DNA from 2 places in the Thioclava sp. F36-7 genome. Region 2 is predicted to be linked to the other one. Evidence: riboswitches for the same ligand, from Rfam matches in the RefSeq annotation. Region 2 holds a riboswitch; the other holds the start of a gene.
The links. Region 2 has a riboswitch for cobalamin ahead of nrdH (glutaredoxin-like protein NrdH). Riboswitches for the same ligand answer to the same signal wherever they lie in the genome.
Positions count from the first base shown of each region.

Region 1 (12,156 bases), on a different contig from region 2:
CGTTCAGGTGCTCGAGGGTGAAGGCGCGATCGCCAAGAACCGCGAAGTGATGGGCGCGACCAACCCGGCGGAAGCCGACGAGGGCACCATCCGCAAGGAATACGCGCTCTCCGTGGGTGAGAACTCGGTGCACGGCTCCGACGCTCCGGAAACCGCTGCGGAAGAAATCTCGTTCTTCTTCTCGGGTCTCGAGATCGTCGGCTGATCTAGCGTTTCGCGATCAGACCAATTTCCGAGAGGGCCGCGTCCAGCCGGGCGCGGCCCTTCTCTTTTGCGGACTGGGTGGTGCTGTCGCGCGCCGCGATCCGCGCCTTAAGTGCATCGAATTTCTTGCGGAATTCGGCTTTCTCCGCGCCACGGCAGTCGTTCCACGGGCGCCCTTGCAGCGCCATGTGCAACGCGTAATAGCCGATGAAATGGGCGGGGTTGCCGACCGAGATCCACGCGGCATAGGCGGCGTCCGCGCCGATCTCGCGCAGCTCCTCGGCCGAGGTGATCCCGGCGCGGGTAAAGCCCTCGGCGGTGGCGGGGCCGATCCCTTTGATGGATGTGAGAGAGGTGCTCATCGTTCCGGACGTTCCTTCGGGGCGCGCGGTGTCAGTTTCGCGCGGGCTGGCGTCGGGACAGTTTGAGAGCGGACTTCGCGCCACGCAAGAGCAGCGCGAAGGAGAGGTCGAATGGCGGGCGGCGCGAAAACCGGCAGTGAATGAAGATGCCGGTTGCGGGGCCTGCCTGCGCCGCTATCATAGCGACGCGAGAAAGGGCGTCAGATGGACGCCCAGTCGTCGAATACGGTGCCGTTCTGTTGGGTCGTATTGCCCGTTTGGCCTTGTTGCTGGCCAGGACGGTTCGTGCCGCCTTGCTGTTGCTGGCCTGATTGAGTGCCCGATTGCTGTTGCATGACCTAAGCCTTGTGATGAGTCGCGTTTAGCGGGGTCTTCCCGTTGGTGCGACAAGTAGACACAGGCTCTCGCCGGGAAAAGGGGTGGTCAAGCGAAACTGAATTTTGATCTCTTTGCCGTGAGCGGGTGTCATGAAACTGTGACGTTGGCGCCACGAAAGCGCTGCTGCGCACGGCAATGCGTCAGAAATATGGACCTACCGGAGCGTCATGTCGCGGCGGTTATTCCGCGGCGCGTGCGGTTGCGCAGATCGACAGCGGCTGCAGGCCGGGCAGGCTGAGCATCGCCTCCAGCGCGGTGTTGTTGTCGACCAGATCGGCGAGCGTCTTGCGGTCCAGCGTCCCGTAGAAGGCCTCGAGCGCATCGGTCAGCGCATCGCGGAACAGACAGGCGTCGCGGAGCGGGCAGGTGTTGGTCTCGGTATCGAAACATTCGGCGAAGGGCAGGGCGGCCTCGAAGGCGCGCAGCACCTTGCCCACGCCGATCTCTTCGGGCGGGCGGGCAAGCTGCATCCCACCGGCGCGACCGCGCAGGGTGGTGATGAAATTCTCGCGCGCGAGCGTGTTGATGACCTGCGCGAGATGGTTCTCGGACGCGTTACAGGCCTCCGCGATCTCGTGTTTGCGCACGGTGCGATGCGGATTGACCGCGCAGAACATCAGCACGCGCATCGCGAGATTGGTTCGTGTGGTCAGACGCATCGCAACTCCTCCAGCTCACGAAGCGGTGATATAGGTAAGTTTACCTCGCAGGTTTGACCTATGTCACGTTCCTTGAAAATTTTCGTCACAGAGCGGGTCTGGCGCAAGCGGGGATCCGCCAGAGGCAATACGCGCGGGACGTAGACGCGCGCGGCACCCGGCGCGGCGAATGCGTCCATTTGCCAGACTCCTCACACACGGATGCGTGAGTAAATGAGAGGTGTGATCCCGCCGCGTGGGTTGGTCCGGCGCGGCGCGGGTGATCTGATCCGTCGCGTTGTGGGCCGTTCGGCCCCGCGCGGCGATGGCCACCGGGAGGGCAAGATGAGCATTCAAGCTGAGGCACCCGCCGCGCATAGCCGGCTCGAGCATTTTCCGATCACCTTCTATGCGACGACGATGGGGCTCGGGGGCTTCACGCTGGCGCTGCGTGCGGCGGCCAAGCCGCTCGGGCTCGGGCCGTTGCCCTATCAGGTGATGTTCGCGCTAACCGCGACCGTGTTCGTGCTGATCTCTGCCTTCTATCTCGCCAAGGCCGTGCGGCACCTGCAAGCTGTGAGCGCGGAATGGCATCACCCGATCCGGCTGGCCTTCTTCCCGACCGTCGCGATCTCGCTGTTGCTGCTGGCGACCGGGGCGCTGACGATCTCGACCTCGCTTGCGCTCCTGCTGTGGCTGGCGGGTACGACCCTGCAGGGGATCATGACGCTCGCGGTCGTGACCAACTGGATCGGGACGCGCAGTTTCAAGCACGGGCAGCTGAACCCGGCATGGTTCATCCCGGCGGTGGGCAATGTGATCGTGCCGGTTGCGGGGGCGCAGCTCGGTTTCATCGAGATCAGCTGGTTGTTCTTCTCGGCCGGGATGCTGTTTTGGCTCGTGCTGCTGACGCTGGTGTTCAACCGGCTGATCTTCCACGACCCCTTGCCGAGCAAGCTGCAGCCGACGCTGGTGATCCTGATCGCGCCGCCCGCGGTGGCCTTCATCGCGTGGCTGCGCCTGACCGGCGAGCAGATCGTGCCCGGGGCCGGGATCGGGCAGGGCGTCGATCCTTTCGCGCATATCCTTCTGTCGCTGGCCTACGTCTTCGCCGCGCTCGTCGCGGTGCAGCTGCCGCGCATTCTGCGGCTGCCCTTCGCGATGAGCTTCTGGGCGCTGAGCTTCCCCATTGCGGCGCTGACCATCGCGACGTTCCTGCATGCCGAATACGCCCATTCCGAGCCGCATCTGCGCATGGCGGTGGCCTTCCTCGCGATCCTTGCCGTGGTGATCGTGGGGCTCGTCTGGCGCACGGGGCTTGCGATCCTGCGCGGAGAGATTTGCCAGCCGAAGTGAGGGGGCCGGAGTTCACGCAGGCAGCGGCTCCTGTCGCGCTTGTCGCACGTAATGCGCGATGCGGTCGAAATGCTTGTCCCATGTCCCGCAGCAGCCGCCCCAGATGTCGATGTCGGGATAGCGCTTTGCCAGATCTCCCATCATCTGGCCCAATTCCTCGGGATCGCCTTCTTCGATATGGCCGAGCTTGCAGAGCGAGACCTTGTCCATTTTCGCCGCGTTTGGCCGCAACGAGCGCAACCTCCGCGCCCAATCTCCCGGTTCGAGCGCGGGTTCGAATTCCAGCGGATGCGAGCAATTGATTCCGTAGGAATCCGGGCGCGCAGGCCCGGCCTCAGTATCGGTCGCCTCAATCGCCTCTTTCAGGCTGGGGCCCGATTTCAGCTTGTGGGAACTGTCGAGCGTGAAAGACATGTTCACCGGCAGCCCGACGCGCGCCGCCGCGCGGCTGATCCCGACCGCCTCGGGAATGTTGTTGATCGTGGCAGCCCAGATCAGATCGACGCCGCAATCTCTCAACGTCTCGCACTGGGTGGCGTGGTAGTCTTCGGCTTCCTCGGCCGTGATGTCGCGGTTGAGCGAATAGGCATCGCCTTTCGGCCCGATACAGCCCGCGATCGCGATGCGCTCGATCTGGTCCTCGTATGCGCGCGAGACACCGCGCAGGAAGTCGATGCATTTGTGCTGCATCTCGCGTAGGCCTTCCGCCGAATAGCCGAGCTTGGCGCCCCAGTCCGGGCTCGCGCGGTAATCGAATCCCGACATCAACGCAGAGAACCCATATTGAGCTGCCTTGTCGAGATAGCGGCGATACATGTTTTCCATGTCACGCACCGCTTCGGGCTTGTTCATCAACTCGAACATCGCGAAGTCGCGCAGCTCGTGGCCGTGGCGATAGATCACCTCGGTCTCGGTGCCGCCTTCGGTGAGGTAGAGGATGCCGTCCTCTCGGGGAAACGTGGTGCTCTGCAACGTCATGACGCTCTCCTTGTGTGACGCGGTTCGGTTCGGAAAACTCTTTCAAAGCGCATGAGAGGCGGCGAAATCAGCACGCGGCGCAGGTCGTCGATCCGGTCGTGCCGGACTTTGTCTTGGTAGGGTGACGTTGGGTCACCTTATCACGCCGTCCATTGTGTGGCTACGTCGCCTCTTGTCGGCTCGGATTCGGTCGCGCGGTGACCTCTTGAACTGACGGATGAAACACGGGCTCCATCCCGAGCTCTGATGGGCGCGGTATGCTGCCGCCCATTTTCGACGGCGCTTGACCTCCCGCGAGGGCGAGCGCAGATTTCGCGGGCGAAAAGGAGGGGCGATCATGGCTCTGGAAGATGCGAAAACGCAAGTGGATCAGGCTTTTACGCGGGCAGAGGCGCGTGGCCTGAGCTTCGAGAACACCTTCGGCGGGGCCACCAGCTTTCTGCGGCGGCGCTATACGAAGGACCTCGCGGGTGCGCAGATCGCCGTGACCGGCATCCCCTTCGATCAGGCGGTGACGAACCGCCCCGGCACGCGCTTCGGGCCGCGTGCGATCCGTGAAGCCTCGACGCTGCAGGCGTTCGACGCGCCCTATGGCTGGGGCTATGACCCGTTCTCGGAACTCGCCATCGTCGATTACGGCGATATGCCCTTCGACTATGCCAATGTGCCGGAGGTCCCTGGCCGGATCGAGGCGCATCTGGGCGCGATCTTCGGGGCGGGCGTCGTGCCGATCACGCTGGGCGGCGATCACTTCATCACCCTGCCGATCCTGCGTGCGGCCGCTGCCGCCCATGGGGAGGTCGCGCTCATTCAGTTCGACGCCCATTCCGACACCTGGGCCGATGACGACATGGACCGGATCGACCACGGCACGTTCCTCTACAAGGCGATCAAGTCGGGCGTCGTGAGAGCCGAGAATACCGTCTCGGTCGGTATCCGGACCGACAATCCCGATACGCTGGGCGTGACGATCGTGGACGCGCCTTCGGTGCATCGCGAGGGCGTCGAGGCCACGCTGGAACGCATCCGCATAGTGGTGGGCGACAAGCCCTGCTACATCACCTTCGACATCGACGGGCTGGACCCGGCCTTTGCGCCGGGCACCGGCACGCCGGTCTGGGGCGGTCTGGCCAGCTGGCAGGCGGCAGAGCTGTTGCGCGGGCTGAAGGGCATCAACCTGATCGGCGGCGACGTGGTCGAGGTCTCTCCGCCCTACGATCCGACCGGCGTGACGGCCATCGCGGGCGCGCATGTCGCGACCGAACTGATCGCGCTGGCCGGTTGGGGGCTGCGGGAGGGCGCGGCATGAACCGGGCCGTGACGATCCTCGCTCTCGGACTGGCCGCGGTTGCCGTGGCCGATGGCTGGGTGCGCTTCGCCCCGATCGATCCTGCGCGCTACAAGGTCGAAGGCTTGGCGAAAGCGCCCGGCGATCATCCCGAGACGGGCGGGTTTCAGGCGGCCCGCGAGGTCTCCGACCCGCTGGTGCAGATGGCCGCGCTCGACAAGATCATCCGCGCCACCGCGCGCACGAAGCAGGTGGCCGGCAGCGTCGATGAGGGGCATGTGGCCTATGTCACCCGCTCCGCCTTCTTCGGCTTTCCAGACGTCACCACGCTTTGGGTCGAGGGCAACACGCTGCAAATCCGCGGCCATCTCGTCTACGGCAAATCCGATCTCGGCGTGAACAAAGCCCGGATCATGGGCTGGCTCGACGAGGCGGGGCTGTAGGGGGTCTGATACGAGGCGCGCCCGCCGGGTCACAGCGATCAACTCTGACGGCGCGCTCCCTTGCGAAGAGAAGGGGCGAAGCCTAAGTGAGGCTCCATGCAGCCGGAGCCAGCATGACCACCATGTACCGTTATTTCTCCTGGGCCATCGCCGTCACTATTGCGGGGCTGGTCGGGTCATTCGCGCTGGGTTTTGCCCAGACCGGCGGGCTGGGCGGCGCGGTCTCTTTCCTGATGATCACGGCGGTGCTCGCCGTGCTGGAAATCTCGCTGAGCTTCGACAACGCCATCGTTAACGCCAACAAACTGCACCAGATGACGCCGAAATGGCAGCGTCGTTTCCTGACCTGGGGTATTCTGATCGCGGTCTTCGGGATGCGTATCCTGTTCCCGCTGCTGATCGTCGTGATCGCCGCTGGGATCGGACCATGGGAGGCGGTGCAACTGGCCGCGAAACATCCGGCGGAATATGCCGAGATCATCGAGGACGCACATCTGTCGATCGCGGGCTTCGGCGGCGCTTTCCTGATGATGGTCGCGCTTACCTATTTCATCGACGAGGGCAAGGAAGTCGACTGGATCCGAGCGTTGGAGCGCCGGTTGCGCGCGCTCGCCTCGATCCGCGGGTTGGAGATCGGCCTCGTGCTGCTCGTCATTCTGGCCTTTACCTGGATCCTTCCCGAAGGGCGCGAGGACGAGTTTATGTTCGCCTCCATCTGCGGGCTTGCGACCTTCCTCGGGGTCGAAGTGCTCAGCCACGTGCTCGACCGGACGAATATCGCCGCCGAGACGGCCAAGGCTGGCCTCGGCGCGTTCCTCTATCTCGAAGTGCTCGACGCGTCCTTCAGCTTCGACGGGGTGATCGGGGCCTTCGCGCTGACCCAGAACCTGTTCCTGATCGCGATCGGTCTGGGGATCGGCGCGATGTATGTGCGGTCGATGACCCTGATGCTGGTGGAGCGCAACACGCTGAGCGAATTCCGCTATCTCGAGAACGGGGCCTTCTGGTCGATCCTGATCCTTTCGGTCGTCATGTTCGCGCAGACGCTGGTGGAAGTGCCCGAGGTGATTACCGGGCTGATCGGGGCGGGGCTGATCGGGCTGGCGCTGCTGTCCTCGATCCGTTTCAACAAGCGCAGCAGAGCCGCCGTCGAGAGTTGAAATTTTCTTGACAGACTGCGGCGCGCGCGGCACAGCAGGGGCACTTCGGTTCCGCCTTGGCGGATGAAAAGGGAACCCGGTGCGATGCGTGCATTCATTCCGGGGCTGCCCCCGCAACTGTGAGCGGCGAGTGACGGCTGACTGAGCCACTGGGGCGACCCGGGAAGGCCAGCCGAAACCAAGACCCGCGAGCCAGGAGACCTGCCGAGGCGCTCATCCTTTCTGCCTGTGCGGGGCGCGCAGCGGAGGCGGTCTTCCGTCAGTGGTGACATTCTCACCGTCGGCGGAAATTCCAAATTTCCAAAGACTTACGATACGAAGTTCACGCGACCACAGAGTCGCGATACGAGGGAATTGGATATGATCCGCACCCGTTTGACCGTGGGCCTGATGCTCACCACCGCGCTGGCAGCCCCCGCGCTTGCGCAAGACAGCCAACCTTACCAACTCGATGAGATCGTGATCTATCACGGTGCGCTCGAGCCGCAATCGTCGGACAAGACCGCGCAGGCGGTCACCGTGCTGTCGCGCAACGAGTTGGAGCGTTCGGGCCAGACCCGCCTTGCCAATCTGATCGCGCAATCGCCGGGCGTCGGCATCCTGTCGCGCGGGCCGATGGGCGCGCAGACCGGCTTCACCATCCGCGGCGTGTCGCAGAACTACGTGAAGGTTATGGTGGACGGGATCGACGTCTCCGATCCCTCCGCGCCGCAGGTGCTGCCCGATCTGGGCCGGTTCAACACGTTCAACTACGACCGGGTCGAGATCATGCGCGGCTCGCAATCGGCGGTCTATGGCGGGCAGGCGGTCGCCGGTGTCATCAACCTCGACACGCCGCGCCCGACCGAGGATGGCGTGACCCAGAGCGTAAAGCTCGAGCTCGGCTCCTACCACACCGCGAATGCGGCCTATAACTTCGGTTGGAAGAAGGGTGACGACGAGCTCGCGATCCAGCTGTCGAAAGTCTACACCGCAGGCTTCTCGGCCGCCGACAAGAAGAACGGCAATACCGAGAAAGACGGCTACCGCGCCGATCGCGTGAGCCTGCGCGCGCAGAAGCGCATCTCCGACAATCTGCTGATCGGCTTCAACGGCTTTGCGCAGAACGATCGGGGCGAGTTCGATAACGGCTTCAGCTCGCCGCCCACGGACAGCAACGAATACACCGTCCACAAGGAGCGGGGCGGGCGTCTCTTTGCGAAATTTGCGACCGGTCCGCTCGATCACGAGCTCGGTCTGACCTATTACACCACCTCGCGCTGGTATCCGGTCTATGACTATGGCTACGAGGGCAAACGCCGCAAACTCGACTGGAAAGCCTCGACCGATCTCGGGCCGGGGCGGCTGACCTTCGGCGCGGATCGCACGCTGGAAACCTATACCGGTACCTATGTCACGGGCGATGTCCTGACCGCGGATACGGGCGTCTTCGGCGAATATGCCTTCTCGCCGATGGACGGCGTGAACGTGACCGCCTCGGCGCGCCATGACGATCACTCGGATTTCGGCGGCAACACCACGGGCCGTCTGGGCGTCACCTGGCAGGCCGATGCCGCGACCCTCTTGCGTGCCTCGGTGGGCAACGGGTTCCGCGCGCCGTCGGGCTACGAGCTTTATGACGGCTATGCGGGCAATCCCGATCTCAAGCCGGAGAAATCGCTGAGCTACGACCTTGGGGTCGAGCGTGATTTCGGTGCGCATAAGCTGACCGCGACGCTGTTCCATATCGAGGTGGACGATCTGATCGACTACAGCAACACGACCTACAGCTATTACCAGACCTCGGGCACCGCCAAGCGGCAGGGTCTGGAACTGGGTCTGAAAGGGCCGATCTCCAACAACGTCAACTATAGCCTCGGCTATACCTATCTGGACTCGAAGAACCCCGATGGGCTGTCCGCAGGCTCGACGTGGAATTCGGCCTTCGGGCGCCACACGCTGACCGTCGGGATCGACGCGCAGGTGACTGACAAGCTCACGCTCGCCGCCGATATGCGCGTGGTCACCGATCGTCAGAGCCAGCCCGATTACGGCCTGCTGAACGCGCAGATGACCTACGATCTGGGCAATGACAAAGAGGCCTATCTGCGTATCGAGAACCTGACCGACACCGATTACCAGCTCTGGCCAGGGTACGGCACCTCGGGTCGCGCCGCCTATGTGGGGCTGCGTGCGCGGTTCTGATCTGAAAGGGGCGGTTTGCGCCGCCCTTTTCGCCGCCTTGGCGGCGACCTCCTCTGCGTGGGCGGAGGAACCTGCGCGCGATTTGCCTGCACGGGTCGTGTCCATGAACCTCTGCACGGATCAGTTGGCGCTGGCGCTGGCCGATCCGTCGCAGATCGTCTCGGTCAGCCATTTCGCGACCGATCCGTCGATGTCTGTGCATTGGAAGAAAGCTGAAGATCTTCCCGTAAACTACGGGCGTGCCGAGGAAATATCTATTCTCCATCCCGATCTCGTTCTGGCCGATACATGGTCGAACCCCGACACGATCCGCATGTTGCGCACGCTCGGAATCCGGGTCGAACAACTGCCGCCCGGCACCTCGCTGCCTGAGATCCGCGGCCGGATCGAGACGATGGGCAAGCTGCTCGGTCACCCGGATCGCGCGGCGAAGATGCTGGCGGATTTCGATGCGCGGCTTGCGGCGATCAAAACGCCTGCGCCGGGGCTGAAAGCTGCGATCATCGGGCCCTCGGGCTATGGCTACGGGCCGCGGACCCTTGAAGGGCAATTCCTTGAAATGGCAGGGTTTCAGAATGTCGTCAGCGGGCCGGGGCTCGACTGGGGCGGGCGGTTGCCGTTGGAAGATCTGGTGATGGATCGCCCCGATCTGGTGGTCGTCGGCGGCTCGCAAGGCGGCACCGGCACGAGCCGCGCGCAGGAGGTGCTGGCGCATCCGGTGCTGCGCGATCTGCCGGTCGTGCGGGGGCTGCGCGATGCAAGCTGGACCTGTGGCGCGCCCGCGATGCTGAATGCGGTGGAGACGCTGGCAAAGCTCGGGCGTGAAATCGAGAAAGAGAAGTTGACGCAATGAGTTATCGCACGATCCTCATCCTTCTCTCCGCCCTCTGTGCGGTGCTGTTCGCAGCCTCGCTGTTGATCGGGCCGTCGGGGATTTCGCCTATCGACGGCGTCTCCGCGCTGTTCTCTGGCGATGGCGCGGCGGGCCTTGTGATGCGCGAGCTGCGCCTGCCGCGCGCGATCCTCGGGATCGGCGTCGGCGCCGCGCTGGGGCTGTCGGGCGCCGCGATGCAGGGCTTCCTGCGCAATCCGCTGGCCGAGCCGGGGCTGATCGGCACCTCTGCAGGGGCGGCGCTTGGCGCGGTCATCGCGATCCAGACCGGGCTCTACGCGCTCTTCGCACTGGCACTGCCGCTGGCCGCATTGGCGGGCGCGGGCGTGGCCGTCGCACTGATCCTGATCCTTGCGGGGCGCGAGGGTCGGGCGCTGGTGCTGATCCTTGCAGGCATCGCCGTCTCGGCGCTGGCGGCGGCGGCGACCGCGCTGGTGCTGAACCTCGCGCCGTCGCCCTATGCCGCGGCCGAGATCGTGTTCTGGATGATGGGCTCGCTCGCCGATCGCTCGATGACACATGTGGCGCTGGCGCTGCCGTTCCTGATCGTCGGCGCGCTGATCCTGCTGCGCGCGGGCGCGGGGCTCGATGCGCTGAGCCTTGGGGAAGATGCTGCAGCTTCGATGGGTATCTCTTTGAAAAAGCTCAGGCTTCAGATTGTCTTCGGCACGGCGCTGATGGTCGGTGCGGCCACGGCTGTCGCGGGCGCGATTGGCTTCGTCGGCCTCGTCGTGCCGCATCTGTTGCGCAAATCCGTGGGCGCGCGGCCCTCGCGGCTGCTTCCGGCTTCGGCGCTTGGCGGGGCGGCGATGCTGACGCTGGCCGATATTGCGACGCGGGTGATCGCGCCCGAGCGTGACCTGAAGTTGGGCGTGCTGACCGCGCTGGTCGGCGCGCCGTTCTTCCTGTCGATGATCCGCAAAATGGGGCGCGAGGGCTGATGCTGGAGCTGGAAAATCTCACCGTTCTACGCGGAGAATGTCCGGTGGTCGATCGCGTCTCGGCGCAGGTCGGGCCGGGCGAGGTGATCGGGCTGATCGGGCCCAATGGCGCGGGCAAGACCTCGCTGTTGCGGGGCGCGATGGGGCTTTTGTCGCATCGCGGGGACAGTTCGCTTTCGGCGCTCGACCCGATGGCGCGGGCGCGGGCGGCGGCGTGGCTGCCGCAGGCGCGCGAGATTGCCTGGGGGCTGTCGGTCGCCGACTTGGTGGCGCTGGGGCGGCTGCCGCATGGGCGCGATCAGGCGACGCGCGGGGCGGCTGCAGTGGAGGAGGCGCTGCGCCGGATGGGGCTCGACAACTACCGCGACCGTGCCGCCACGCAGCTCTCGGGCGGCGAGCAGGCGCGGGTGCTGATCGCGCGGGCGCTCGCGCAGGAAAGCCCGCTGATCCTCGCCGACGAGCCGATCGCCGGGCTCGATCCGGCGGCGCAGATCGCGACGATGCAGGTTTTCACAGCCCATGCGCAGGCGGGCGGCGCGGTGGTCACTTCGCTGCATGATCTCGGGCTGGCGGCGCGCCATTGCACCCGGCTCTGGGTGATGGATCGCGGGCGGCTGGTCGCGGACGGTGCACCCGGAGAGGTTCTGACCGAGACGCTTCTGGCCGAGGTCTTCCACATCCGCGCGCACTTCAAGATCACGCCGGAAGGCCCCGTTTTTCAACCGCTTTCCACCTTGGGGGTCTGATGGCATTTCCGGCCGAGCGCATCGTCTGCCTGACCGAGGAGACGGTCGAGACGCTCTATCTTCTGGGTGAGGACGCACGCATTGTCGGCGTTTCGGGCTATGCGGTGCGGCCAAAACGGGTGCGTCAGGAAAAGCCGCGCGTCTCGGCCTTCATCTCCGCCGATCTGCCGAAAATCCTCGCGCTGGAGCCGGATCTCGTTCTGACCTTCTCCGACCTTCAGGCCGATATCGTCGCGGGGCTGGTGCGCGAGGGCGTCGCCGTTCACGCGTTCAACCAGCGCTCGGTCGCGGGCATCCTCGACATGATCTGCACGGTGGGCGCGCTGGTGGGCTGCACCGAGCGGGCAGAACTGCTCGCTGCGGGTTACGAGACGCGTCTGGCGGAGATCGCCGCCAAGCCGCGCCCCAACCGTCCGCGCGTCTGGTTCGAGGAATGGGACGAGCCACTGATCTCTGCCGTGGGCTGGGTGTCGGAGCTGATCGAGATCGCGGGCGGACGTGATATCTTCGCCGATCTGGCGAAAGAGGGCAAAGCCAAGGACCGCATCGTCACTCCCGAACAAGTGATCGACGCCGCGCCCGAGGT
Region 1 covers NZ_MPZR01000005.1:77,520-89,675, forward strand. The annotation lists gene ndk (nucleoside-diphosphate kinase) at 1-205, shown strand, start outside; gene BMI89_RS10545 (TfoX/Sxy family DNA transformation protein) at 207-566, opposite strand; gene BMI89_RS10550 (Rrf2 family transcriptional regulator) at 1,124-1,603, opposite strand; gene BMI89_RS10555 (SLAC1 anion channel family protein) at 1,928-2,938, shown strand; gene BMI89_RS10560 (homocysteine S-methyltransferase family protein) at 2,951-3,916, opposite strand; gene speB (agmatinase) at 4,254-5,225, shown strand; gene BMI89_RS10570 (DUF1499 domain-containing protein) at 5,222-5,647, shown strand; gene BMI89_RS10575 (DUF475 domain-containing protein) at 5,761-6,807, shown strand; cobalamin riboswitch at 6,837-7,031, shown strand; gene BMI89_RS10580 (TonB-dependent receptor) at 7,168-8,991, shown strand; gene BMI89_RS10585 (ABC transporter substrate-binding protein) at 9,095-9,844, shown strand; gene BMI89_RS10590 (iron ABC transporter permease) at 9,841-10,824, shown strand; gene BMI89_RS10595 (ABC transporter ATP-binding protein) at 10,824-11,570, shown strand; gene BMI89_RS10600 (cobalamin-binding protein) at 11,570-12,156, shown strand, end outside.
Region 1: another riboswitch for cobalamin. It lies ahead of BMI89_RS10580 (TonB-dependent receptor); the one in region 2 lies ahead of nrdH (glutaredoxin-like protein NrdH).

Region 2 (12,156 bases):
CAGACATCAGTCAGGGAGCCAGACCAGCCATGAAATATCCTCTCATCGTGGCCGCCGCGGTCTTCGGGGGCGCGCTCGCCTCCGCCGCGCAGGCCGATATCACCGTCTCCTCCAAGATCGACACCGAAGGCGGTCTCTTGGGCAATATCATCGCACTGTCGCTGGAAAATGCCGGGATGCCGGTCGAACGGCGGTTGCAGCTGGGCGGCACGCAGGTCGTGCGCAAGGCGATCCTCGCGGGCCAGATCGACATCTACCCCGAATATACCGGCAACGCGGCTTATTTCTTCAACGAGGCCGATAGCGACATCTGGAAGGATGCCACGAAGGCGCATGACCGCGCCGCCGAACTGGACAAGCAAAACGACATCACCTGGCTCGACTCCGCGCCTGCCAACAACACCTGGGCGATTGCGGTGACGGGCGCGCTCGCCAAGGCGAACGACCTCACCACCATGTCCGATTTCGGCAAATGGGTGTCGAATGGCGGTGACGTGAAGCTCGCGGCCTCGACCGAGTTCGTCTCGTCTCCCGCCGTGCTGCCCGCGATGCAGAAGGCCTACGGGTTCAAGCTGAGCCCCGATCAGACCGTGGTTCTGTCGGGCGGTGACACGGCGGCGACCATTCAGGCAGCGGCGCGCGGCACCTCGGGCGTGAACGCGGCGATGGCCTATGGCACCGATGGCGGTGTCGGCGCGGCGGGGCTCGTCGTGATGGAAGACGACAAGGGCGTGCAGCCGGTCTACGAGCCCACCCCGATCGTGCGCGACGCGGTGCTGAAGGAATACCCGAAGATCCCCGAGGTGCTGAACCCGATCTTCGACAAGCTCGACATGCAGACGCTGCAAAAGCTCAACGGTCGTATTCAGGTCGGCGGTGAGCCCGCCGAGGCGGTCGCGAAGGACTACCTGACGCAGATCGGAGTGCTGAACTGACTGCGGCGGCGCGCAAACGGGCGGGCACAGGCTCCGCGATGGCGGGGCTGTCGCCGCCCGGCGTGCTGTTCGCGGTGCTGGGTCTGGCCGCGATCTTCGCGCCCTTCATGACCTTGGCGGCGAACCGGATCGTCGCGGGCGAGGGCCGGGCGCTCTGGACCCTCGCCGCGCCGCAGATCACGGGGCCGGGGATCGCGCTGATGCTGCTGGGGCTTGCCTTGGGGCTGCCCGCCGCGCGGCCGTATCTGCGCATCGCGGGGGCTGCGCTTGGCCTTGCGGGGCTGGTTTGGCTACTGGTCCTCGGCGCGTCTTCCCTGCTTGCAGAGGCGGGAGAGTATGCCCGCGTCTCTCCGGCGGCGGGCTTCTGGTTCCTGCTGGTGGTCTTCGCGCTGATGATGGCCGATGCGCTTTCCGCGCTGTCGCCGGGGCCTGCCGCGCGGGCCGGGCTTCTGGTTCTGGTGCTCGCGCTGGTCGGCGCGCTGCTGTGGTCGGGCGCGCTGAGCGATCTGTCGATCGCGCAGGAATTCGCGAGCCGCAAGGACGCCTTCTATAGCGCCAGCCTGCGCCATCTGGGCCTTGCCTTCGGCTCGCTGCTGGCGGCGGCGGTGATCGGCCTGCCGCTCGGCGTGATGTCCCACCGCAACGCCGGGCTGCGCCGCGCTTTGCTGCCGGTGCTGAGCTTCCTTCAAACGATCCCCTCGCTCGCGATGTTCGGGATCATGATCCCGGTGCTGAGCTGGCTGAGCGGCGTCATCCCCGGCGCCCGCGCGATCGGCATCGCCGGGATCGGCTTCGCGCCGGCCTTCCTCGCGCTGACCCTCTATTCGCTGCTGCCGGTGGTCGCCAATGTGCTGGCCGGGCTGCGCACCGCGCCCGCCGCCACGCTCGAGGCGGCGCGGGGGATGGGGATGACATGGCGTCAGCGTCTGACCCGGGTGGAACTGCCGCTGGGCCTGCCGGTGGTGCTGGCGGGCCTGCGCATCGTGCTGGTGCAGAATATCGGGCTGGCGGTGATCGCCGGGCTGATCGGCGGCGGCGGCTATGGCACATTCGTCTTTCAGGGTCTGAACCAGACGGCGGGTGACCTGATCTTGTTGGGCGCATTGCCCACTGTCGCGCTGGCGCTGATCTCGGCCATCGCGATGGACATCCTCGTCGAACTGACGACCCCTCGAACGGAGCGTGAAGAATGATCGAAATCGACGAGATCACGAAGCTCTATGAGGACACCGCAGCGGTCGACCACGTCTCGATGACGGTTGAGACCGGCACGATCACGGTGATCGTGGGTACGTCCGGCTCGGGCAAGACCACGCTACTGCGGATGATCAACCGGCTGATCGAACCCAGCTCGGGCGAGGTGCGGATCAATGGCGAGGCCACTAGCGCGCTGCCCAAGCACGAGCTGCGCCGCCGGATCGGTTACGTCATTCAGGGCGACGGGCTGTTTCCGCATTACACGATCGCGGGCAATATCGGCGCGGTGCCCAAGCTGCTCGGCTGGTCCAGAGACAAGACGCGCGCGCGTGTCGACGAGTTGCTGGACCTGTTCTCGATGGAGCCCGCGCAGTTTCGCGACCGCTACCCGGCGGAGCTGTCGGGCGGTCAGCAACAGCGCGTCGGCGTGGCCCGCGCCCTGGCCTCGCGGCCCGATCTGCTGCTGATGGACGAGCCCTTCGGCGCGCTCGACCCGATCATCCGGGCCCGGGCGCAAGCCGATCTGCGGCATATCCAGCGGCAGCTCGGCTCGACCATCGTGCTCGTGACGCATGACATGGAAGAGGCGATCCATCTGGGCGACCGGGTAGCGGTGATGGATGGCGGCAAGCTGCTGCAACATGGCACGCCCGCCGAGATCATCGCCGCGCCCGCCACCGATTTCGTGGCGCAGATGGTGGGCGGCGTGGACCGTCCGCTGCGGCTGTTGTCGCTGATCCCGGTCTCGGAGGTTCTGGAAGACGGCACTGCTGACGGTGAACCGATCGCGCCCGAGACCAGCCTGCGCGATGCGCTGTCCCTGTGCCTCTGGCGCGGCTGCGAGGCGCTGCCGGTGGCCGATGGCGATACCCCGCTTGGCCGGGTGACGCTGGCCACGATCCGCGCCCGCGCGGCGGAGCTGGCATGAGCCGTAGCGGCGTGATCCGGGCCGCCTGCGTGGCGCTCTTGCTGGCGCTGGTTCTGCGCCCGTATTGGTTCGCGCCGGTCTTTGCACCCTTCGCCCCGGCGGGCGGTCCGGTGATCTACGAGCGCGCCTCGATCCTGTCGCTCTCGCTGAGCCATCTGGGGCTGGTGGCGCTGGCCTCCGGGCTGGCGACGCTGGTCGCGGTGGGCCTTGCCATCCTCGTGACCCGGCCTGCGGGCGCGGCCTTCCTGCCGCTGTCGCGCACGATCACCAACATTGGCCAGACCTTCCCGCCCGTCGCAGTGCTGGCGCTGGCGGTGCCCGCGCTTGGTTTCGGGGCGGGGCCGACGCTGGTGGCGCTGTTCCTCTACGGGTTGCTGCCGATCTTCGAGACGGCCATCGCGGGCCTTTCGACCCTGCCGCCCGCGACGATGGAGGCCGCGCGCGGCATAGGCCTGACCCGATGGCAACGTCTGATCCGGGTGGAACTGCCGCTGGCGCTGCCGGTGATCCTGACGGGGATCCGGCTGTCGGTGGTGATCGCCATCGGTACGGCGACCGTCGGCTCCACCGTGGCAGCGCGCACCTTGGGCGAGGTGATCATCGCGGGGCTTCTGACGAGCAACACCGCCTTCGTCCTGCAGGGCGGCGTGATCGTGGGGCTGTTCGCGGTGCTCATCTACGACGCGCTGAGCCTGTTGGAGACCGCTCTGACGCGGCGCTTGGGCAGGCAGTCCGCCGGGGCGGAAGCGTAGCGTGATGCCGGGGCAGAGCGCGCCTTTTCGCAACATCGGGGAGGCGCGCAACCGTATGTCGGATGACAGTGTTTTGCCGCGCCCGCACGCCGTGGAACAGGCTTTCCGCCGCGCGACACGGTGCTGGAATTCGTTCCGCTCCCGCCGCGCGAGAGGGAATAAAAGACTAATTTTATCATATGTTTGCCTGCCGCATCGACTTCGCCTCTCCGCATTACTAGGTAAGGCGCCTGTTATTCCGACCCGCCACAGGGCGGCGTCTTCGACCTATCGGAGGTATCTCGCATGAAACCCATTCGCACCCTCATCGCCATCGCAGCCCTTGCCGGGATCGTGGCGCCCGCAGTCCAGGCCGCGAGCCTCGCCGACATCCAGAAAGACGGCGTCTTCCGCGTCGGCACCGAAGGCACCTATCCGCCCTTCACCTACCACGACGAGTCCGGCAAGCTGACCGGCTTTGACGTCGCCATCGCCCGCGCCATTGGCGAGAAGCTGGGCGTGAAGGTGAAGTTCCTCGAAGGCCGCTGGGACGGTCTGATCGCAGGGCTCGACGCCGACCGCTACGACGCGGTGATCAACGAGGTGGGCATCACCGATGCGCGCAAGAAGAAATACGATTTCTCCCAGCCTTATATCGCGTCGAAAGCGGCGCTGATCGTGCGTGAAGGCGAGACCGACATCAGCAGCTTCGACGATCTGAAAGGCAAGACCGCCGCGCAGACCCTGTCGAGCAATTTCGGCAAGATCGCTTCCGATCACGGCGCCGAACTGATCGGAACGAACGGGTTCGACCAGTCGATCGCGCTCGTCTTGCAGAACCGCGCGGACGCGACGGTGAATGACAGCCTGTCCTTCCTCGATTTCAAGAAGCACAAGCCGGATGCCCCGGTGAAACTGGCCGCGACGCAGCCGGATGCGAACTATTCCGGCGTGATCATCGCCAAGGAGCAGCCCGAGCTGCTCGCTGCGATCAACAAGGCGCTCGACGAGATGAAGGCTGACGGCACGTATCAGAAGATCTCGCAGGAATATTTCGGCGAGGACGTCTCGAAGTAAGGCGCATGTAGAGCCGCGCGCGCCTGGGGGTTCGGCCCGGAGGCGCGCGTGAGGCTCTCGGAAAGGATCCGCTATGGCTGACTGGTTGCCCCTGATGTGGTCGTCGCTCGTGCCGCTTTTGCAGGCGACGGTGACCTTCACGATCCCGCTGACGCTTATCACCTTCACGCTGGGCCTTGCGCTCGGGCTGCTCTGCGCGGTGATCCGTCTCTTCGGTCCGCGCCCGCTGGTGTGGATCGTGCGGTTCTATGTCTGGGTGATCCGGGGGACGCCGCTTCTGGTGCAGCTGTTCCTGATCTTCTACGGGCTGCCGAGCCTCGGGATCACGCTCGATGCTTTCGTGGCGGGGCTGATCGGCTTCACGCTGAATGTCGGCGCCTACACGTCCGAGATCCTGCGCGCGGCGCTGTCATCGGTGTCCAAGGGGCAGTGGGAGGCATCCTATTCCATCGGCATGAACTGGCGGCAGACGATGACCCGCACCATCGTGCCGCAGGCCTCGCGGGTCGCGGTGCCGCCGTTGTCGAACAGCTTCATCTCGCTGGTGAAGGATACGTCGCTCGCCGCCGCGATCACCGTGCCGGAACTGTTTCAGGCGGCGCAGCGGATCGTCGCGACCACCTATGAACCTCTCGTCCTCTATGTCGAGGCGGCGCTGATCTATCTCGCGCTCTGCTCAGTCCTGTCGGCTCTGCAGGGGCGGCTCGAACGGCGCCTTGGCCAATATGGCGGCTTTCTGGAGGAACGCACATGATCGAGCTGTCCAACATCACCAAGCGGTTCGGCGAGAACGAGGTCCTGTCGGGGATTTCGCTCTCCCTGCCGGAAGGCTCCGTGACCGCGCTGATCGGCCCCTCGGGCGGCGGCAAGAGCACGCTCTTGCGCACGATCAACCTGCTGGAGGTGCCCACGCGCGGCACTCTCGCCATCGGCGACGCGTCCGTTACGCTGAGCGAAGGCGGCAAGCTGTCGCGCGCCCAGATCCAGAGCATCCGCCAGCAGACCGGCATGGTGTTCCAGAATTTCCAGCTCTTCCCGCATCGCACCGCGATCGAGAACGTGATGGAAAGCCTTGTGACCGTGCAGAACTGGCCTGCCGCGAAGGCACGCGAGCGGGCGATGTCGCTGCTCGAAAAGGTCGGCATGGCGCATAAGGCCGATGCCTGGCCCGCGACGCTTTCGGGCGGTCAGCAGCAGCGGATCGCGATTGCGCGCGCACTGGCCCCGTCGCCCAAGGTGCTGCTCTGCGACGAGCCGACCTCGGCGCTCGATCCGGAACTGGCCGCTGAGGTCGTGGACGTTCTGGCGCAGCTTGCCCGCGAGGGCACGACGATGGTGATGGCGACGCACGACCTGCGGCTGGCCTCTCAGATCGCCGAGACCGTGGTGGTGCTGGAAAGCGGCGGCGTGGTCGAGACCGGCCCGGCGCGGCAGGTCTTCGATGCGCCCGAGCGCGAGCGCACCAAGCGGTTCATCGCCACGCTGAAATCGGGCGGCGAGACCGCGCCCTTTGATACCGACCCGCGCCCCGTCTGAGGCGCGGGCGGCGGCGGGCTCAGAACGCCCAGTCCTCGTCCTCGGTCGCGACGGCCTTGCCGATCACGTAGCTCGATCCCGAGCCCGAGAAGAAGTCATGGTTCTCGTCCGATCCGGGCGAGAGCGCGGCAAGGATCGCCGGGTTCACGCGGGTGGCCTCGTCGGGGAACAGAGCCTCGTAGCCGAGGTTCTGCAGCGCCTTGTTGGCGTTGTAATGCAGGAAATGCTTCACATCCTCGGTCAGCCCCAGACCGTCATAGAGCTGCTCGGTATAGCGACCCTCGATGTCATAGAGGTCGAACATCAGCGAGAAGGCGAAATCCTTGACCTCCGCGCGCTCGGCCTCGCTCAATCGCTCCAGCGCGCGCTGGAACTTGTAGCCGATGTAATAGCCGTGGATCGCCTCGTCGCGGATGATCAGGCGGATCAGGTCGGCGGTGTTGGTCAGGCGCGCGCGGCTCGACCAGTGCATCGGCAGGTAGAAGCCCGAATAGAACAGGAAGCTTTCCAGAAAGACGCTCGCCACCTTACGTTTGAGCGGGCTGGCGGTCGCGTCATATTCGTCAAGGATCAGCCGCGACTTCGCCTGCAGATGCGGGTTCTCCTGCGACCAGCGGAAGGCCTCGTCGACCTCGGCGGTGTTGCACAAAGTCGAGAAGACCGAGGAATAGCTGCGCGCGTGCACGGCTTCCATGAAGGCGATGTTGGACAGCACCGCTTCCTCATGGGGCGTCGCGGCATCCGCCATCAGCGCGGGCGCGCCGACCGTGTTCTGGATCGTGTCCAGCAGCGTCAGCCCGGTGAAGACCCGGATCGTGAGCGTCTGTTCGTCCTCGGTCAGCTGCGACCAGCTTTGAATGTCGTTCGACAGCGGCACCTTCTCGGGCAGCCAGAAATTCGACGTCAGTCGGTTCCAGACTTCGAGGTCCTTGTCGTCCTGAAGGCGGTTCCAGTTGACGGCACGGGGGACGGGGCGCGGAACGGGGCGGGGCGTGTGCAGATCTTTCATGGCGGGCCTCACAGGGAACAGGATACGCAGCCCTGCACCTCGGTCCCCTCAAGGGCCGCTTGGCGCAGGCGGATGTAGTAGATGGTCTTGATGCCGCGCCGCCATGCGTAGATCTGGGCGCGGTTGATGTCGCGGGTCGTGGCCTCGGCGGGGAAGAACAGCGTCAGCGAGAGCCCCTGATCGACATGCTCGGTCGCCGCCGCATAGGTGTCGATGATCGCCTCGGGGCCGATCTGATAGGCGTCGCGGTAGAACTCGAGATTGTCGTTCGTCATGTAGGGCGCAGGGTAATAGACCCGGCCGATCTTGCCTTCCTTGCGAATCTCGATCTTCGCGGTGATCGGGTGGATCGAGGCGGTGGCGTTGTTGATATAGCTGATCGAGCCGGTGGGCGGCACGGCTTGCAGGTTGCGGTTCCACAGGCCGGTGTCCATCACCCGGTCCCGCAGGGCAGCCCAGTCGGCGCGCGAGGGCAGGGTGATCCCGAAGCGGTCGAACAGGGCCGTGACGGTCTCGCTCTCAGGCAGCCAGTCGCGGGTCACGTATTTCTCGAAGAAACTGCCATTGGCGTAGGCGGAGGTCTCGAACCCCTTGAAGCTGCGGCCATGCTCGTCGGCCAGCCGGTTCGACTCCGCCAGCGCGTGATAGGCCACGGCGGCGAAATAGACGGAGGTGAACTCAATCCCCTCGGGGCTGCCGTAATGGATGCGCTCGCGGGCGAGAAAACCGTGCAGGTTCATCTGGCCCAGACCGATCGCGTGGCTCTCCTCGTTGCCCTTGCGGATCGAGGGGACGGCGTTGATCGCGCTCATCTCCGACACCGCCGAGAGCGCCCGGATCGCGGCCCCGACGCTCGCGCCCAGATCGCCGCCATCCATCACCTTCGCGATGTTGAGCGAACCCAGATTGCACGAGATATCCGTGCCCATCCGCGCATAGCCCAGATCCTCGTCGAATTCCGACGGCTCGGCCACCTGCAGGATTTCCGAACACAGGTTCGACATGGTGATGCGCCCCGCGATCGGGTTGGCGCGGTTCACCGTGTCCTCGAGCATGATGTAGGGATAGCCGCTTTCGAACTGGATCTCGGCCAGTGTCTGGAAGAAGGCGCGGGCGTTGATCTTGCGTTTGCGGATGCGCGCGTCATCGACCATCTCGTGATATTTCTCGGTGACGGAAATCTCCGAGAAAGCGCGGCCATAGACCCGCTCCACGTCATGGGGCGAGAAGAGATACATCTCCTCGTTCTTCTTCGCGAGCTCGAAGGTGATGTCGGGGATCACCACGCCGAGGCTCAGCGTCTTGATCCGGATCTTCTCGTCCGCATTCTCGCGCTTGGTGTCGAGGAAACGCAGGATGTCGGGGTGATGGGCGTGCAGATAGACCGCGCCCGCGCCCTGCCGTGCGCCGAGCTGGTTGGCATAGCTGAAGCTGTCTTCGAGCAGCTTCATCACCGGGATCACCCCTGAGGACTGGTTCTCGATTCCTTTGATCGGCGCGCCATATTCGCGGATATTAGTCAGCATCAGGGCCACGCCGCCGCCGCGTTTCGACAGTTGCAGCGCCGAGTTGATGCCGCGCCCGATGCTTTCCATGTTGTCTTCCAGCCGCAGCAGGAAACACGACACGAATTCGCCGCGCGCCTTTTTGCCCGCATTGAGGAAGGTGGGCGTCGCGGGCTGGAAGCGCCCCGCCAGCATCTCCTCCATCAGGCGCATCGCCAGCGCCTCGTCGCCGCGCGCGAGCGTCAGCGCCACCATCACGACCCGGTCTTCGTAGCGTTCGAGATAGCGCTGACCGTCACGGGTCTTCAGCGTGTAGGAGGTGTAGTACTTGAACGCGCCGAGGAAGGTCGGAAAGCGGAACTTGGCGGCAAAGGCCGCGTCCCAGATCGCGCGCTGGAAGTTGCGCGAATACTGATCGAGGACGCCCGCGTCGTAATAGCCTTCCTCCACCAGATAGCCGAGCTTTTCATCCAACGAATGGAAGAACACCGTGTTCTGGTTCACATGGCGCAGGAAATATTGCCGGGCCGCCATCCGGTCGGCGTCGAAGCGGATATTGCCCTCCGCTTCATAGAGGTTGAGCATTGCGTTGAGCGCGTGGTGATCAAGCCCCGCGAATTCCGAGGCCGCGGCCCCGCTCGGTGTCACGTCGCTATCGAGCATTCCTGCCTCCAGAAGGTTTCGAGACCCGCGCGCACGCGGGCGATGTCACTGTCCGTGCCTGCCAACTCGAACCGGTAAAGCACGGGGATATTGCATTTGCGCGCCAGCAGATCGCCCGCGCAGGCGAAGAGTGCGCCGAAATTGCGATTGCCGCTGGCGATGACGCCACGCAGGCCCGCGCGGCGGGTGGGGTCGTTGAGAAAGGCGATGACGGGTTTCGCGACCGCGCCGCGCCCCTTGCCGTCGGCATAGCTCGGGCAGATCAGGACGTAGGGGCCGGAGGGCGTCGGCATCGGGGCGTCCGCCGAGACGGGCAAGCGCAGGGCGGGGAGACCCAGCCGCTCCACGAAGCGCTGCGTGTTCCCCGAGGCCGAGGAGTAATAGATCAGCTTGGCCTGTCCCATCGCGGCTAGGTCTCAGGCCAGCCGGTTGATCATGTCGGGGCGAAAGCCCGCCCAGTGATCCTCGTTCGCGATCACGACCGGGGCCTGACGGTAGCCGAGGTCCTGCACCATCTCCATCGCGGCGGCATCCTCGGTCAGGTCGATCACGTTGTAATCGATCCCCTTGGCATCGAGCGCGCGGGTCGTTGCGGTGCATTGCACGCAGGCCGGTTTCGAGTAGACGGTGATGGTCATGGTTCCTGTCCCTTTGTTTGCTGTCGGCAGCGCGGGACAAGGCTCGTGGGCAGGGCGCAAAGCACACTGCCACGCGCCCGGGCCCTCCGCCGCGGTCGTCGTCTATCTGCTCTGGCAGGTCTCCTGGCTCGCGGCTCGAGCGCCTCTGGGGCCGTCTTCCCGGCGCATCGCACCAGTGACATTCGGACTTGAGGCTCGCCGCTTACAGTTGCGGGGGCAGCGCCGGAATTTCACCGGCTTCCCTCTTCGCCTGCGGAGTGACTCGCAGGAACCAAAGCAACATCATATTGGGCGGCGAGGGATGGTCGTGTCAATATATAGATTTCCCTGCCGCGCGAAACTCTCGCGCGACAGGGCTGCGTCAAGCCTCAGGCGCCGTCGCCAAGCGCCCGGATATGCGCCGGGAGGCGGGCATTCTGGCCATACATGAAGTGGTTCTCCATGCGCTCCGAGAAGCGGCTGGCCTCGGTCTCGCGACCCACGGCCTCGGCCATCTCGCGGATATGCATCGGGCTCGCCCCGCAGCACACGCCGAGGTAATTCACTCCGATCGCCTGCGCCTCGCGCGCGAAGGCGCCGATCTCGTAGCGGTTGCAGGCCAGCGGATCGAGCGCGGTCGGGAAGGTCCGGCCATGCGGCGAGGGGCAGGTGCAGCCGTTGTGATCGGAGAGGTTGAAGAAGGTCGGTTCCTCCTTCGTGGTCCGGTAGGGCACGGGCAGGGCGCCGACATGGCAGCTCACCGCCGCGCGCACTTTGCGCAGCCACGGCATCATCGTCTGCGGCCCGCGGAAACAGTTCAGCCCGACGACATCGGCGCCCGCCTGTTCGAGCTGCTGGCAGGTCTCGACGATGCCGACCCCGTCCATCATCTCGTTGCCCGCCATCGGCGCCAGCGTTAGCACCACCGGCAGACCCGACGCCTTCGCGGCCTCCAGCGCACAGAGCGCCTCGCCCGCGTAGTAGAAGGTCTCGCCGATAATGATATCCGCGCCTTCCTCAACCGCCCATCCGATCATCTCGTCGAACATCGCGCGCACCTCGGCCTGCCGCGCCGGATCGGCCGGGTCCCAGATATTCGTGTTCGAGATATTGCCCGCCATCAGGTTGCCGGTCTTCGCATTGGCGACCTCGCGCGCGATCTTAAGCGCCGCGCGGTTGAGCGGCTCCAGCAGGTCTTCCTTGCCGATCACGCGCATCTTCTCGCGGTGGCCGTTATAGGTGAAAGCCTCGACGATATCGCTGCCGGCGCGCTGGAAATCGACATGCAGATTGCGCAGCGCCTGCGGGTATTCGAGCGCCACCTCGGGCACGAATTCCCCGGCGGTCAGATAGCCGCGCCGTTCCAGTTCGAACAGGAAGCCCTCGGCGCAGATTACCGGGCGCGCGTCGAGCAGACGGGTCAGTTTGTTGTCATTCATGGAGAGATCCTCTCAGTTCATCCATGACCATCGTTTGGAAAAGCCGAGCCTCACAGGAAACGGAGTGCCGTTTCCTGCTGCAATGGTCCTCGGCCGGGCCGCAGGATGCGACCGCAAGACGAAAAACGGGTCAGAGGCCGCGTCGGGCGCGAGCGCCGCCGCGCCGGAGCGGGGGCGGCAGCTCGATCGGCAGGGCGAAAGGCTGCGGGCTCAGCGAGTCCAGCAGCAACTCGCAGAACACCGCGACGGCAGGCGAGGTTGCGCCGAACGGATAGGCCTGCGTATGGGCGATGATCGCCGCCTTCGCATAGGGCATGTCGCCCGGTAGCCCGCCGAGCCATTCCATGTAGCCGAGCGTGCCCAGCTCACGCGCACGCAGCGGCGAGATCGGTCCTATATCGAGTTGTAGCAGTGAAAGCGTTCGTTCCAAAAGCATCGCGCCCTCCGCGCAAAAGGGCGGGAGTGGTCGCGGCACGGCGATATGCGAGGTCCGATCTGGTCCATCTCTCGTCTCTCCGT
Region 2 covers NZ_MPZR01000003.1:380,022-392,177, forward strand. The annotation lists gene BMI89_RS07615 (ABC transporter substrate-binding protein) at 30-935, shown strand; gene BMI89_RS07620 (ABC transporter permease) at 974-2,128, shown strand; gene BMI89_RS07625 (ABC transporter ATP-binding protein) at 2,125-3,060, shown strand; gene BMI89_RS07630 (ABC transporter permease) at 3,057-3,812, shown strand; gene BMI89_RS07635 (amino acid ABC transporter substrate-binding protein) at 4,098-4,868, shown strand; gene BMI89_RS07640 (amino acid ABC transporter permease) at 4,942-5,622, shown strand; gene BMI89_RS07645 (amino acid ABC transporter ATP-binding protein) at 5,619-6,404, shown strand; gene nrdF (class 1b ribonucleoside-diphosphate reductase subunit beta) at 6,424-7,413, opposite strand; gene nrdE (class 1b ribonucleoside-diphosphate reductase subunit alpha) at 7,422-9,581, opposite strand; gene nrdI (class Ib ribonucleoside-diphosphate reductase assembly flavoprotein NrdI) at 9,563-9,985, opposite strand; gene nrdH (glutaredoxin-like protein NrdH) at 9,998-10,219, opposite strand; cobalamin riboswitch at 10,315-10,510, opposite strand; gene BMI89_RS07670 (homocysteine S-methyltransferase family protein) at 10,588-11,637, opposite strand; gene BMI89_RS07675 (hypothetical protein) at 11,768-12,073, opposite strand.